Thiocapsa rosea: one gene and its partner. The protein of the gene in region 1 interacts with the protein of each later gene in a pairwise test. Links are inferred from orthologs where the notes say so. Each region holds a gene or a part of one and is shown on either strand. Other genes may lie near its edges.

The links. The genes of interacting proteins can lie anywhere in the genome.
Region 2: the proteins of BDD21_RS00275 (region 1) and BDD21_RS09655 interact in binary tests that used the Escherichia coli proteins (3 or more experiments, as listed by UniProt). The link is inferred for Thiocapsa rosea from one-to-one orthologs.

Annotation. Positions count from the first base shown.
Region 1 is NZ_RBXL01000001.1:47,499-55,039, reverse strand. What follows is about bases 1,995-4,860. They hold BDD21_RS00275 (sigma-E factor negative regulatory protein), read left to right. Parts: upstream 1,995-3,080; coding sequence 3,081-3,641; downstream 3,642-4,860. Other genes in these bases: BDD21_RS00265 (SoxR reducing system RseC family protein), read left to right, coding at 4,604-4,860; BDD21_RS00270 (MucB/RseB C-terminal domain-containing protein), read left to right, coding at 3,625-4,596; rpoE (RNA polymerase sigma factor RpoE), read left to right, coding at 2,354-2,932; nadB (L-aspartate oxidase), read right to left, coding at 1,995-2,085. Outside these bases: ppsA (phosphoenolpyruvate synthase), read right to left, coding at 1-102; more of nadB, read right to left, coding at 457-1,994; more of BDD21_RS00265, read left to right, coding at 4,861-5,083; BDD21_RS00260 (DegQ family serine endoprotease), read left to right, coding at 5,259-6,677; BDD21_RS00255 (AI-2E family transporter), read right to left, coding at 6,734-7,541. UniProt on the Escherichia coli protein: An anti-sigma factor for extracytoplasmic function (ECF) sigma factor sigma-E (RpoE). ECF sigma factors are held in an inactive form by an anti-sigma factor until released by regulated intramembrane proteolysis (RIP).
Region 2 is NZ_RBXL01000001.1:2,172,572-2,177,768, reverse strand. Bases 1-2,860 are described here. They hold BDD21_RS09655 (trypsin-like peptidase domain-containing protein), read left to right. Parts: upstream 1-796; coding sequence 797-1,924; downstream 1,925-2,860. Other genes in these bases: BDD21_RS09650 (aminoglycoside phosphotransferase family protein), read right to left, coding at 1,975-2,860; BDD21_RS09660 (Nif3-like dinuclear metal center hexameric protein), read right to left, coding at 1-704. Outside these bases: more of BDD21_RS09650, read right to left, coding at 2,861-2,970; BDD21_RS09645 (LPS assembly protein LptD), read left to right, coding at 3,161-5,197. UniProt on the Escherichia coli protein: A site-1 protease (S1P) that cleaves the peptide bond between 'Val-148' and 'Ser-149' in RseA. Part of a regulated intramembrane proteolysis (RIP) cascade.

The DNA of each region.
Region 1 (7,541 bases):
GGTGAGGTTCTGGATCATCTCGCCGAGCGACGCGTTCTTGCCGCCGACGACGGGGACGTCGTCCATTCCGAGCTCGCTCAGCCAGCGGACATAGTCGGTCATCTTGATCGTTCTCCAATTGCGGGGGATGTCGGGCGGGACCGATCGGAGCCGGGCGGAACCGATCGGAGGCGATCGGAGGCGGGCGGAACCGGGGCGGTGCCGTTGTGCCGCAGGTGCGCGACGGTCGGGTCGGGCGACGCATCGAATCGGATAGCGCACTGATGCCCGCAAAGATCTCCGTAAGCGCTCCGACGTAACGCGGCAATATAACCTACTTCGAAAATGGTCGCCTTCGGTCTAAGTCAATCTTGAGTATTGTTTTCCGCGTGTTGCTCGTCATCTCCGCCGGTAGGGTGGACGCGCGAGCGCAAAGTCCACCGAGCCGAAGCCGCTCGGGCTCGAAACGGTGCAGGCTCAGTCGCCGCTGCGTGGTCGGTAGCTGTCCGGGATCAGGATGGTCGGGGTACGCTGGGTCGCGTCCTTGTCCGGATAATCCAGGGTGTAATGCAGCCCGCGGCTCTCGCGCCGGCGCAGCGCCGATTGGATGATCAGGTCCGCCACCTCGAGCAGGTTGCGCAGCTCGATCAGGTCGTTGCTGATTCGGAATTTGCTGTAGTACTCGATGACCTCCTGTTGGAGTAGATCTGCACGGCGTTTGGCGCGGCGCAGGCGCTTGTTGGTGCGCACGATGCCGACATAGTCCCACATGAAACGACGCAGCTCGTCCCAGTTGTGTGTCACCACCACTTCTTCGTCCGGCTCGGTCACTCGGCTCTCGTCCCAGGGCATCACCTCGGGCGGGTGCGGAATCTCGTTCGTCAGGCTTGCGATGTCTTTCGCCGCGAGCTCGGAGTACACCAGGCACTCGAGAAGGGAGTTGCTCGCCATCCGGTTCGCTCCGTGCAGACCCGTGTACGCGGTCTCGCCGCTTGCGTAGAGGCCGGGCAGATCGGTGCGGGCTCGGTCATCCACCATCACGCCGCCGCACGTGTAATGTGCCGCCGGGACCACCGGGATGGGATCCGTGGTGATGTCGATTCCGAGCTCCAGGCAGCGCTGGTAAATGGTCGGGAAATGCTCGATGACGAAGTCGGCCGGCCGGTGCGAGATGTCGAGATAAACGCAAGCGGTACCGAGGCGCTTCATCTCGTGGTCGATGGCGCGGGCCACGATGTCGCGCGGGGCGAGCTCGGCACGTGGATCGAACCGAGGCATGAAGCGCTCGCCGTCGGGCAGCAACAGACGCGCACCTTCTCCGCGCAACGCCTCCGTAATCAGGTAGGATCGCGCCTCCGGGTGATAGAGGCAGGTCGGGTGAAATTGCATGAACTCCATGTTCGCCACCCGACACCCGGCCCGCCACGCCATCGCGATGCCGTCGCCGGTGGAGACGTCCGGGTTGCTGGTGTAGAGATAGACCTTGTTGGCACCCCCGGTCGCCAAGACGACAAAACGTGCAAGGTAGACTTCGACCTGTCCCGTGCCCAAATCCAAGATGTAGGCACCGAGGCAGCGATGGTCTTTCTTGCCGGGGCGATGCTTGGAGGTAATGAGGTCGACGGCGATGTGCTGCTCGAACAGGGTCACGTTCGGCTTGCCGCGCACCTGTGCTTCGAGCGTCGTTGCCACGGCGCGGCCGGTTGCGTCGGCGGCGTGGATGACTCTGCGATGGGTGTGACCGCCTTCGCGGGTGAGGTGATAACCGCCTGTCGATGCGCTCGCCTCGTCGCGTGTAAACTCCACGCCTTGATCGAGCAGCCAGCGGATGTTGTCCGGTCCGCGCTCCACGATGTGCTTGACCACGCGACGGTCACAGAGCCCGGCGCCGGCCTTCAGGGTGTCTTGGACGTGGGATTCGATCGAGTCCGTCGCATCCAGCACGGCCGAGATGCCGCCTTGCGCATAGAGTGTGCTGCCTTCCCTGAGCTCGCGCTTGGAGATCACGGCGACCGAAAGGTCTTCGTGCAGGCGCAGCGCGAGGCTTAATCCGGCGGCGCCGCTGCCGAGGATCAGGACGTCGTAGCGATGAGGCGTGGCTGGCATGTTGGGAACCTTCGTTTGGGGCGCACGGGCGTTGGGGGCGGGCGGGTTGAGGTTCGATCCCTTCGCGATGCTCTCGACCGCGTTCTCTGCGGTTGAGTTGGGCGATCGGGGCGGTTCGCCGTAAACTCACCCATTTCATGGGCGGGATCAAGGTTTGTCGCTTTATTTAGGGGGCCTCGGCCGCACGTGAGGGGGCTCACGAACTTCCGAATCGGGGAATTGTCCATGCCAACGGAATTGCTGGTCAGCAGCGCCAGGGCTTGCGTCCATGTCTGAGCGCACCGCCGATCAGGTGCTCGTTGCGCGCGCCCAGAACGGCGACAAGCGCGCGTTCGACCTCCTGGTGTTGAAGTATCAGCAAAAGGTGGCGAATCTGATCTCCCGCTATATTCGTGATCCGAGCGAGGTGATGGACGTCAGCCAGGATGCCTTTTTGAAGGCTTACCGCGCGCTTCCGGCATTTCGTGGCGAGAGTGCGTTTTACACATGGCTCTATCGCATCGCAGTGAACACGGTGAAGAACCACCTGGTGGCTCAGGGACGCCGTCCTCCGGGGGACGATGTCGAGGCCGAGGTCGCCGAGCAGATGGATATGGGCGTTCGCCTTCGCGATTCGGGCACCCCCGAGCGTCTTGCCCTGACCGACGAGATCGCGCAGACCGTGCAGCGTGCGCTCGACGACCTCCCTGAGGATCTGCGCACGGCGATTGTCTTGCGCGAACTCGAGGGCATGAGCTACGAGGAGATCGCGACCGCGATGGCCTGCCCGATCGGCACCGTGCGCTCGCGAATCTTCCGTGCCCGCGATGCAATCGACAAGCGGTTGAGGCCGCTCCTCGAACCATGACGGCTCTTAGGCGTCAAAACGGCAGCGAGCGGTCTGCGTCATGGGAAGCAGGATCCGTTCGGCGGCTTCATCGACCGACCGCGGCGCTTGAGTTGTTCCCGCGGTGCCGGCCATCCAACACACGAATTCTCAGCCCAGGCATGCAGCAATGAGCGACGAGCTACGACAACGCATTTCCGAGCTTCAGGACGGCGTGCTCGATTCCGCCGGTACCGCGCGCCTCGTCGATGCGATGGTGCACGACCCCGACCTGCGGGGTACGTGGGAGCGCTTTCACGCCATCGGTTCGGCGATTCGCGGCGAGTCCGTCCAAGGATCCTATCGCGGGGTTGCCGATGCGGTTCGCGAGCGGATCGCCCATGAGCCCGTCATCCTTGCTCCACGCCTCCAGGAGCCCGGTCGGCGCAGAGCCAGGCGCCCGATCGCCGGGATTGCGCTGGCTGCAGCGGCCGCCTTTCTTGCGGTATTCGTGGTTCCCAGTCTCTTCGACGGCGTCGGCTCGCTGCCGAATGTTCCCGCTACGGCGCCGACCTTTGCTGCGCAGCCGGCTGCCGTTGCGATCCCCGCGAAGCGTTGGGATCTGGACCATCCCGAGCTGGCCAACAAACTGGATCTCTACCTCGTGACCCATCAAGAGACCGCCCCGACGACCGGGGCCAAGGGCATGCTGCCTTATGCGACCTTCGTTGGCTATGAAGCGGGCCGTTAATCCCTGTTGTCCGGCCCGGCTGGGCCTGTTCCTCGTACTCTCGCTGTTGGCCCAGGCAAGCCTTGCCGATGAGGTGACCCAACGCGCGAGCGACCTTCTTCAGCGCATGTCAGAGGCACTGAGGTCGCTCAATTACGAGGGTACACTGGTTTATTCCCACGACAATCGTCTCGAGGCGCTGCACCTGGTGCATCGCTACGAGAAGGGACAGGTCCAGGAGCGGTTACTCTCCCTGAGCGGTCCGGTCAAGGCCGTGACGCGCGAGCGCGATCGGGTGATGTGTGTGCTGCCCGACGGACATCCGATTTCCGTTAAACGGCCGTCCGGAGCCGGCGGGCTTTTGAACACCGACGGCATCGCCCCGGAGCAGCTCGGCGATCATTATCGCATCGAGATCCAAGGGGTCGCGCGGGTTGCCGGGCGCGACACGGAGGTGGTCGGGATCATCCCACGCGATGACCTGAGGTACGGGTACCGCTTCTATCTCGATCAAGAGACCTTCCTTCCGCTGAAGTCCGATCTGATCGACAGCAATGGCTCTTCGCTGGAGCAGCTGATGTTCACCGCCATTACGATCGATACCGATGCTCCGGCCGTGCCTGCAAGTCTTGATGCGGCCGCCGGGCTGCGCGGCGCCCCGGCAGCCCGGGAGGAGGGCCGCTGGCGTTTCGACGAGCGCCCGCTCGGCTTCCAATTGGTCAGCCACGGCGTAATGGACCACCCGAGCGGTGCGGCGGTGGAGCACTTTCTCTTTACCGACAGACTTTCAGCGTATTCCGTTTATATCGAAGACGATACACGCGACGGCCTGAGCGGATCGACCCACATCGGCGCCGTGCATGCGGCCGGTCGGCAAGTCGACGGCTACCAGATTACCGCTGTCGGCGAGGTCCCGTCCGCGACCGTCGAAGCCGCCGTGCGCGGTGCTCGGCATGTCGAGAGAACGCCGGAGTAGTTCGCCGATGATCGAGGAATCCGGTGTCGTGGTCTCGATCGATGGTTCCTATGCTCGGGTGCGGATCGAGCGGCGCACGGTCTGCGGGGGTTGCGCTGCGAACGGCGCCTGCGGAACATCGCTGATCGAGCGCTTCTTCGGGCGCGGCGCGATTCATGTCGATGCATTGAATCAGGCGCAGGCGTCGGTCGGCGAGCGGGTCATGCTCGGGATCTCCGAGCAGGGTCTGCTTTCGGCCTCTTTTGCGGTTTACTTTGCACCGCTGGCGGGCCTGCTCGGCGGTGCGCTTGCGGGAGACGCACTTGCCGGGATCGCCGAAGGTGGCTTTGCCGATGTGGCGGCGCTTCTCGGTGCGGTGATCGGCTTCGCTCTGGCGCTGCTCTGGCTGCGCGGCTACAGTGCGCGTTCACGGAATCGTCCTGAGCAGCAGGCGGTGGTCTGTCGGGTCGAGCGGGGCGTGCCGGTCGGGATTCCAACGGCGACCTGATTCAGGTCGTTGCAATCCGATCCTTATAGGGCGACCTTCCGGCGAAGCCGCCCGTCAGGACGAGCCTATCAAGCGGCCGACGCGGTTTCGGCAGTCCCCCAACGCGATATCGCAACGTCCGCATTGCTGCGGCCGACGCGGCCGCCCGATTGAACCCGTTCATCTTGGAGCATCCATGCGTCCCATCCCGATCTTCTCCTTCGCCCTCGTGGCATTGGTCTGCGGCGCGTTTCTGCCCGGTCTTGCGGCCAGCCGGATGCTTCCGGACTTCGTGGATCTCGTCGCCGAGAACGGCCCCTCGGTGGTCAATATCAGCACCAAGCAGGCCCCGGTCGCGGCCACGCAGTTGCCTGAGTTCTCCGTTCCGGATCTCCCGGAGGACAGTCCTCTTCAGGATTTCTTTCGGCATTTCTTCGGCGAAGACGGCACCCTTCCGGACGATAGCCTCCAATCGCGCTCGCTCGGGTCTGGTTTCATCATCTCGACCGATGGATCCGTGCTGACCAACGCCCACGTCGTGGAAGGTGCGGAGGAGATCGTCGTACGCACCAGTGATCGGCGCGAGTTCGTGGCCACCGTGGTCGGCACCGATAAGCGCAGCGACATCGCACTCCTGAAGATCGAGGGCGAGGGGCTCCCGGCGGTCAAGATCGGCGTCTCTCAGGACCTCAAGGTCGGCGAGTGGGTGCTGGCGATCGGCTCGCCCTTCGGCTTCGAGTCCTCCGCCACTGCGGGCATCGTGAGCGCAAAAGGCCGCAGTCTCCCGAGCGAAAACTACATCCCCTTCATCCAAACCGACGTGGCGATCAATCCCGGCAACTCGGGCGGGCCGCTGTTCAACCTCGACGGCGAGGTGGTCGGCGTCAACAGTCAGATCTACAGCCGTACGGGCGGCTTCATGGGACTCTCGTTCGCGATCCCGATCGATGTGGTGATGGATGTGGTCGGTCAGTTGCAGACCACGGGCCGCGTCAGCCGCGGCTGGCTGGGCGTGTTGATTCAGGACGTGACCCGGGAGCTTGCCGAATCCTTCGGGATGAAGCAGCCGCGCGGGGCATTGGTCGCACAGGTCTTGCCGGGCAGTCCGGCCGAGGCCGCGAAGGTCCGGCCGGGCGATATCATTGTGACCTTCAACGGACGTGAGATCCCGACCTCGAGCGCCTTGCCGCCGATGGTCGGAATGACACCGGTCGGCGAGCGCGTGCAGATGCAAGTGCTCAGGGTCGGCGAGCTGGTCGATCTCGGCATCGAGATCGGCGAGCTACCGGAAGAGGATCAGATCGCGGCGCGCCCCGGCGAGCCGGAGAAGGTGTCCGCGAATCGGATCGGCCTCTTCGTGGGCGAGATCACGCCGGAGCAGCGCGAGCAGTTGGCCGTCGTCGCCGGCGGTGTGCTGGTCGAAGGGGTCGAGCCCGGACCCGCGGAGCAGGCGGGGTTGATTGCGGGCGACGTGATCCTGATGCTCGACAACCAGCCGGTTCAGGATCTGGTCGGTTTCAATCGGATCCTCGATGCCATCCAGTCGGGTCGGTCCGTTGCAATTCTGGTCCAGCGGGGCGACGGGCGCATGTTTCATGCGGTTCGGGTGCCCTGATTCGGGTGGCCTGAACAGACCGAGCGTACGCGGCGTACTCCGAGGCGTCCGGCGCACTATTGTTTGGATTCGAGCTCGGGCACGGGTTCCGGCTCGGGCTCGATTGCCGGTCCGAGCAAGATCGCGATCGGGCGCGTATGCGGGCTCGCGTCCAACCCGATGATCAGGGCGGCCGTGAGCGGCACCGCCAGGAACATCCCCACCGTGCCGAACAGCCATCCCCAGAACAGCAACGCGATGAAGACGGCCAGCGTCGAGATGCCCAGCCCTTTACCCATGATCCGGGGCTCCAGGACATTGCCGATAACCGTGTTGATGACGAGATAACCGACCGCCACCCAGATCGCGGTCGACACATCCACCTGCACCAGCGCAAGCAGGACCGCCGGGATCATCATCACGATGTTGCCGACGACGGGGATGAAGTTCAGGAAGAAGGCCAGCACCGCCCAAAGCACGGCGAAGTCGATGCCGAGAAACCACAGCCAGAGCCACACGCACACGGCCGTACCGAGACTGGTGAGGCTCTTGATCAGCATATAACGCTTGATCGAGTCCAGCAGGCGCTTCATGCGCGCATCACCCGCCTCCGTCATCCGGAAGGCGACCTTCAGCTTGGCGGGCAGCGTATTCGCCTCAAGCAGGATGAAGGTGACGGCGAGCAGTACCAGGAGTCCGGTGGCGAAGAAACCGCTGGCATTCGACAAAAGATACCGCACAGCGACCGCAACCTTGTTGGGGTCCAGGAGATCCGGGATGGCCTCGCGCGAGCCGCCGACGCCCACACCTTCCATCCAGCCCCCGAGCTGATCGCTCAGCATCAGGAAGCGCTCCTGATAGGTCGGCAGGCTATCTCTGAACCCC
Region 2 (5,197 bases), 2.1 Mb from region 1 along the record:
TCGGCAAGGTGCGCACCCAGGGCCTGAACCCCATAGCGCTCGGTCGCATGATGTCCGGCCGCGATGAAGGCGACCCCGAGCTCGCGCGCCGCGTGGGTCGTCTGCTCCGAGATCTCTCCGCTCACATAGGCATCGACGCCGAGCGCGGCCGCCTGCTCGATGTATCCTTGGCCGCCGCCTGTACACCAAGCGATCCGCTCGATCCGCTCTCGGCCCGCGGCGATCAGGGTCGCAGGGCGCCCCAAGCGCTCCGAGACCCGAGCAGCGAAGACCTCCGGCGAGCACCCGAAGTTCAAACGCCCCGACCACAAGACCCCTCGGCGATCCGCCACGGGCTCGGCATCGACCCACCCGAGGTGCGCAGCCAAGGCGGCGTTGTTGCCCACCTGCGGATGCGCGTCGAGCGGGAGATGATACGCGATCAGGCTGGTTCCGGCCTTGAATAATCGCCTTGCGCGCCGCCCCTTCATCCCGACGAGACAGGGCGCCTCGTTCTTCCAAAACCACCCGTGGTGGACCAGAATCGCGTCCGCACCCCATGCAATCGCGGCCTCGATCAATGCTTCGCTCGCCGTCACGCCGCTGGCCAAGCGCGTAATCGGACGCTCGCCTTCGAGCTGCAAGCCGTTCGGCGCGTAGTCATCGAAATCACCGGCGGCGAGAAAACGATCGCAGTAAGCGACCAATGCGTAAGGATCGACCATGGTTTAGAATCGCGCTCGGACAAACAGCCGATCCCTCGGCTCCATCGCCGGAGATCCCCGCGGAGACCCCCGCGGCCGCTTAGATTAATCGCATGCTCAAGATAGGTCCAACCACCCTTCTGATCACGGCCCTCGTCGGCGGGGCCTCGGGCTCGGCCGTGACGCTCTTGCTGGCCCCGCCGGGATCGGACCCGGTGGCGCAGCACGACACCGCGGGCACGGCGGCGAATCTGCGCGACGACCTGCCGACCTTTGCTCGGGCGGTGTCGCGCGTCGCGCCGGCCGTCGTGAGCATCTTCGCGACACAGACCGAACTCGGGCCGCCGCGATCGACCTTGCCGACCTATCCGGGACTCCACCACGCACCGCCCGGGGCAGCCGCCTCCCGCACCGGACTGGGCTCGGGGGTGATCCTGTCGCCCGACGGGCTCATCCTGACCAACCGCCATGTCGTGCAGGACGCCGATCGCATCCGCGCGGTGCTTGCCGACGGGCGCTCGCTTGCGCTCACGCTCATCGGGGTCGATGCGGATACCGACCTCGCCGTGCTCAAGGCCGACGCGCAGGGGCTGCCCACGGCGCCGATCGGAGACTCCCGCGCCCTGCGCGTCGGCGACCTGGCGCTGGCGATCGGCAATCCGTTCGGGGTCGGCCAGACCGCCACCATGGGAATCATCGGCGCGACCGGGCGCGGCGAGCTGGGCATCACGAGCATCGAGAGCTTCATCCAAACCGATGCCGCCATCAATCCGGGCAATTCGGGCGGCGCACTCGTGAACGCACAGGGCGAGCTCATCGGCATCAACACCGCCATCTTCACCGAGACCGGAACGGCGCAGGGGGTCGGTTTCGCCATCCCGGCCGAGATCGCGATCGAGGTGGCGCACGCGCTCGTCTCGCAGGGTCAGGTCACGCGCGGATGGATCGGTCTGAGCGGGCGCAGCGTGACCCCGGAGCTGGCCGAGTCGTTCGGGTTGCGCTCGGCGCGCGGAGTGCTGGTCGCCTCCACCCTTCGCGACAGTCCGGCGGCGCAGGCCGGTCTACGCCCTGGCGACGTGGTGACCCGAATCGACGACCGGGACGTCGCCACGGTGCAGGATCTGCTCGACGCGGTCGCCGGCGCCGGCCCGCATACCGCCTTGAGCCTGGAGGTCTGGCGCGGCAGCGAGCGCATCCTCACACGCGCCACCACCGACACCCGTCCTCCGCAGGCGGAGTAATCGGGCGGCGACGACACCTGCCTTGCGAGCAGGCTCCGCTCAGGCAAACCTCAGCCCTCGGCGTTCGATCCCGTCGCGACCAGGTCGTCCAACAACGGCAGCACACGCGCATCCAATAACCACGACAAACCGTCAAGCTCGGAATAACGGCCCGACACCTCGCGCACATAGCCGAGGGTTCGCGGTATGTCGGCGAGATAGTGCGGTTTGCCGTCGCGTCGATGCAACCGCGCGAAGATCCCGCAGGCCTTCAGGTGCCGCTGCACGCCCATGAGATCGAGCCAGCGCAGAAAGCGCCCGAGATCGTCCTCGTGAAATACACCGCGTTCACGGGCGAGATGGAAATAGCCCGAGGCCCAATCGGTGACGCGCTCGACCGGCCATGCGATGTAGCAGTCGCGCAGCAGCGAGACCAGATCGTAGGTGACAGGCCCCAGCACAGCGTCTTGAAAATCCAGGATACCGGGGTTGCCCGCATCGGTCAGCATCAGATTGCGCGAGTGATAGTCGCGATGAACGCAGACCCGCGGCTGCTCCAGGGCGCTCGCCACGAGCCGATCCTCCACCCGCGCGAGCGCGGCGGATTCTTCCGGCGAGAGCACGAGGCCCGGCAACGACGTCAGAAACCACTCGCGAAACAGACCCAGCTCCCGGCGCAAAAAGGCATCGTCGTAGCTCGGCAGGCCATCCGTCGGGCCGCGCGCCTGGATGATCGCCAAAGCGCCCAGCGCGTCGCCGTAGAGGCGCTCGGCCGTGTCCTCGGTCAGCTCGCCCAGATACACCCGCTCACCGAAATCGGTGAGCATGAGAAAACCATGGGCGCGATCCTCCGCATGGATCTCGGGCGTGTTGAGCCCGACCGCGCGAAACCGTCGCGACAGATCGGCGAAGCGTCCGCAGTCCTCGAGTTCCGGGGGCGCATCCATCAGCACCCGCGTGGTGCCGCCATGAAAGAGCCGCCAATAGCGACGAAAACTCGCGTCCGACGAGGCAGGCGCGAGCGCGAAGTTATCCGACCCCAAGATCCCCGCCGCCCAGCGGCGCATAGACTCATATCGATCAGACACGGACACCCCGATCAGACGCGTCGGCGACGCGGACCGACCGGCCCGCGACAGGTTCAAGATTGCTGAGCTTCTACAGATGTGCCATGGTTGCAGGTTCATGCGAACCCGTCCACCGATCCGAGACCCCGACCTTGGACCGCCGCCGGCTTGAGTCGACCTGACATCCAACGTGCGCCTCGTTTCACTGGCCATCATCCTCTGTGCCGTCGCCGCGACCGCGGGAGCCGACGACCGCCCGACGGTCGAGACGACCGGCGCATCGCAGACCGCCGCACGCCCGAGCCCGGCCCCCGACCCGACCGGCGATCCGGTCGCTCACCCCGATGGCCCGCGCGATGGTCCGACCGATATCGGGATCGCAGACCCGCGTACGCCGACGGCGAGCGCCGCGACCATCGCCGCCCCCGTTACCCTGCCGCCGCTGCAACCTCTGATTCCGGATCCACAGGGCGGCGTGCTGCAGGAGCTCGATCGCCACGATCCGCGGGGCGACTCGGATGACGCCCTGCCCCTGCTCGTGTCTCCCCTAGACCCGAAAACAGATGCTCCGGCCGTCGAATTCGCACCGCGCGCACTCGAGTTGCCGGATGCCTGGGATCCGCGACTGCACGCCGATCTCCCCTGGGAGTTTTGTGGACCACGCTCCGGCGCGGCCGGGTTCACCGGCCCCGCGGCCCCGACGGGCACGGAAGGCATTCCGGTCGAGATCATCGCCGATCGCGTCGACTACGACCGCAATACCGAGGTGATTCAGTTAAGAGGCGGCGTCGATGTCGTTCAGGCCGATCAACGTCTGGTCGCCGATCTGTCGACCTACGACCGGCGCAGCGGTCGGCTCGACGCGAGCGGAGATGTCTTCCTCGAAACGCCTGGACTGCGCATCCAAGGGGACAAAGCGGATTACAATGTCCTGACCCGCCAGGGTACGATCGGCACGGCGCGCTATCGGCTCTCGGGCAGCGCGAATCTGCTCGGCACCGCCGAGGAGGCCGAGATCCTCTCCGAGCAGCAAAGCCGGTATCGCAACATCACCTACACCACCTGCCCGCCCGGCAATGCGGATTGGTCGATCAAGGCGCGCGATCTCAAGCTCGATCAGGAAAGCGGCATGGGCTACGCCCATCACGCCCGCATCCGTATCGGCAAGATCCCGGTGCTCTACACACCCTACATCTTCTTCCCGATCGACGATCGGCGCCGCAGCGGCTTTCTGATTCCGAGCTTCGGCTCGTCCAACACCACCGGCACCGACGTCAGCATCCCCTACTACTGGAACATCGCCCCGAACATCGACGCGACCATCACCCCGCGCATCATGAGCACACGCGGCCTGATGATGGGCACCGAGCTGCGCTACCTCGATCGCTTCCAGCAGGTGGAGATCAACGCGGAGGTCCTGCCCGAGGACCGTCGTGCCACCGAACTCGGCACACGCGGGGCGTTGCGGATCGAGCAAACGGGGCGGCTCGGCCCGCGCTGGGCGAGCGCAATCGATTTTGCATCGGTCTCGGATGACCAATATCTGCAGGACTTCGGCAATCGCCTGGACGCCACGAGCCTGCGCAACCTCGTTCAGCGCGGCGACATCTACTATGCCGGCGAGGGCTGGCGTGCACTCACGCGCGTGCAGCAGTTTCAGACCATCGACGCCGCGATCCCGCCCGCGAATCGCCCTTACGGACAGATGCCGCACGTCGAGCTGGACTATTTTCCGCAACGCTGGAACGACCTGATCGAGTACAGCCTCACCGGGCAGTACGACTTCTTCGACCACGGCAGCCGCGTCCACGGCAATCGCCTGGTCGCGGTTCCGACCCTGCGCATCCCGCTGCGGCGCAGCTTCGGGCAGATCCTGCCGCGCGCGCGTCTTTACTACGCCGGCTACGATCTGACCGACCAAACCCCGGGGCTGCCGGCGCGCCAATCCTACGCGATCCCGAGCTTCGACCTGGACGGCACCCTCGTCTTCGAGCGCGATACCGCCTGGTTCGGCACACCGACACTCCAGACCCTGGAGCCGCGGATCTACTATGTGCTGACCTCCTTCGAGAACCAGTCCAACGCACCCTTGTTCGACACCACTCCGCTGGACTTCTCCTTCGCCAGCCTGTTTCGCCCGAACCGCTTCACGGGTTACGACCGCATCGGCGACGAGAACCGGCTGACCCTCGGCCTGACCTCGCGCACCATCGCCAATCAGACCGGA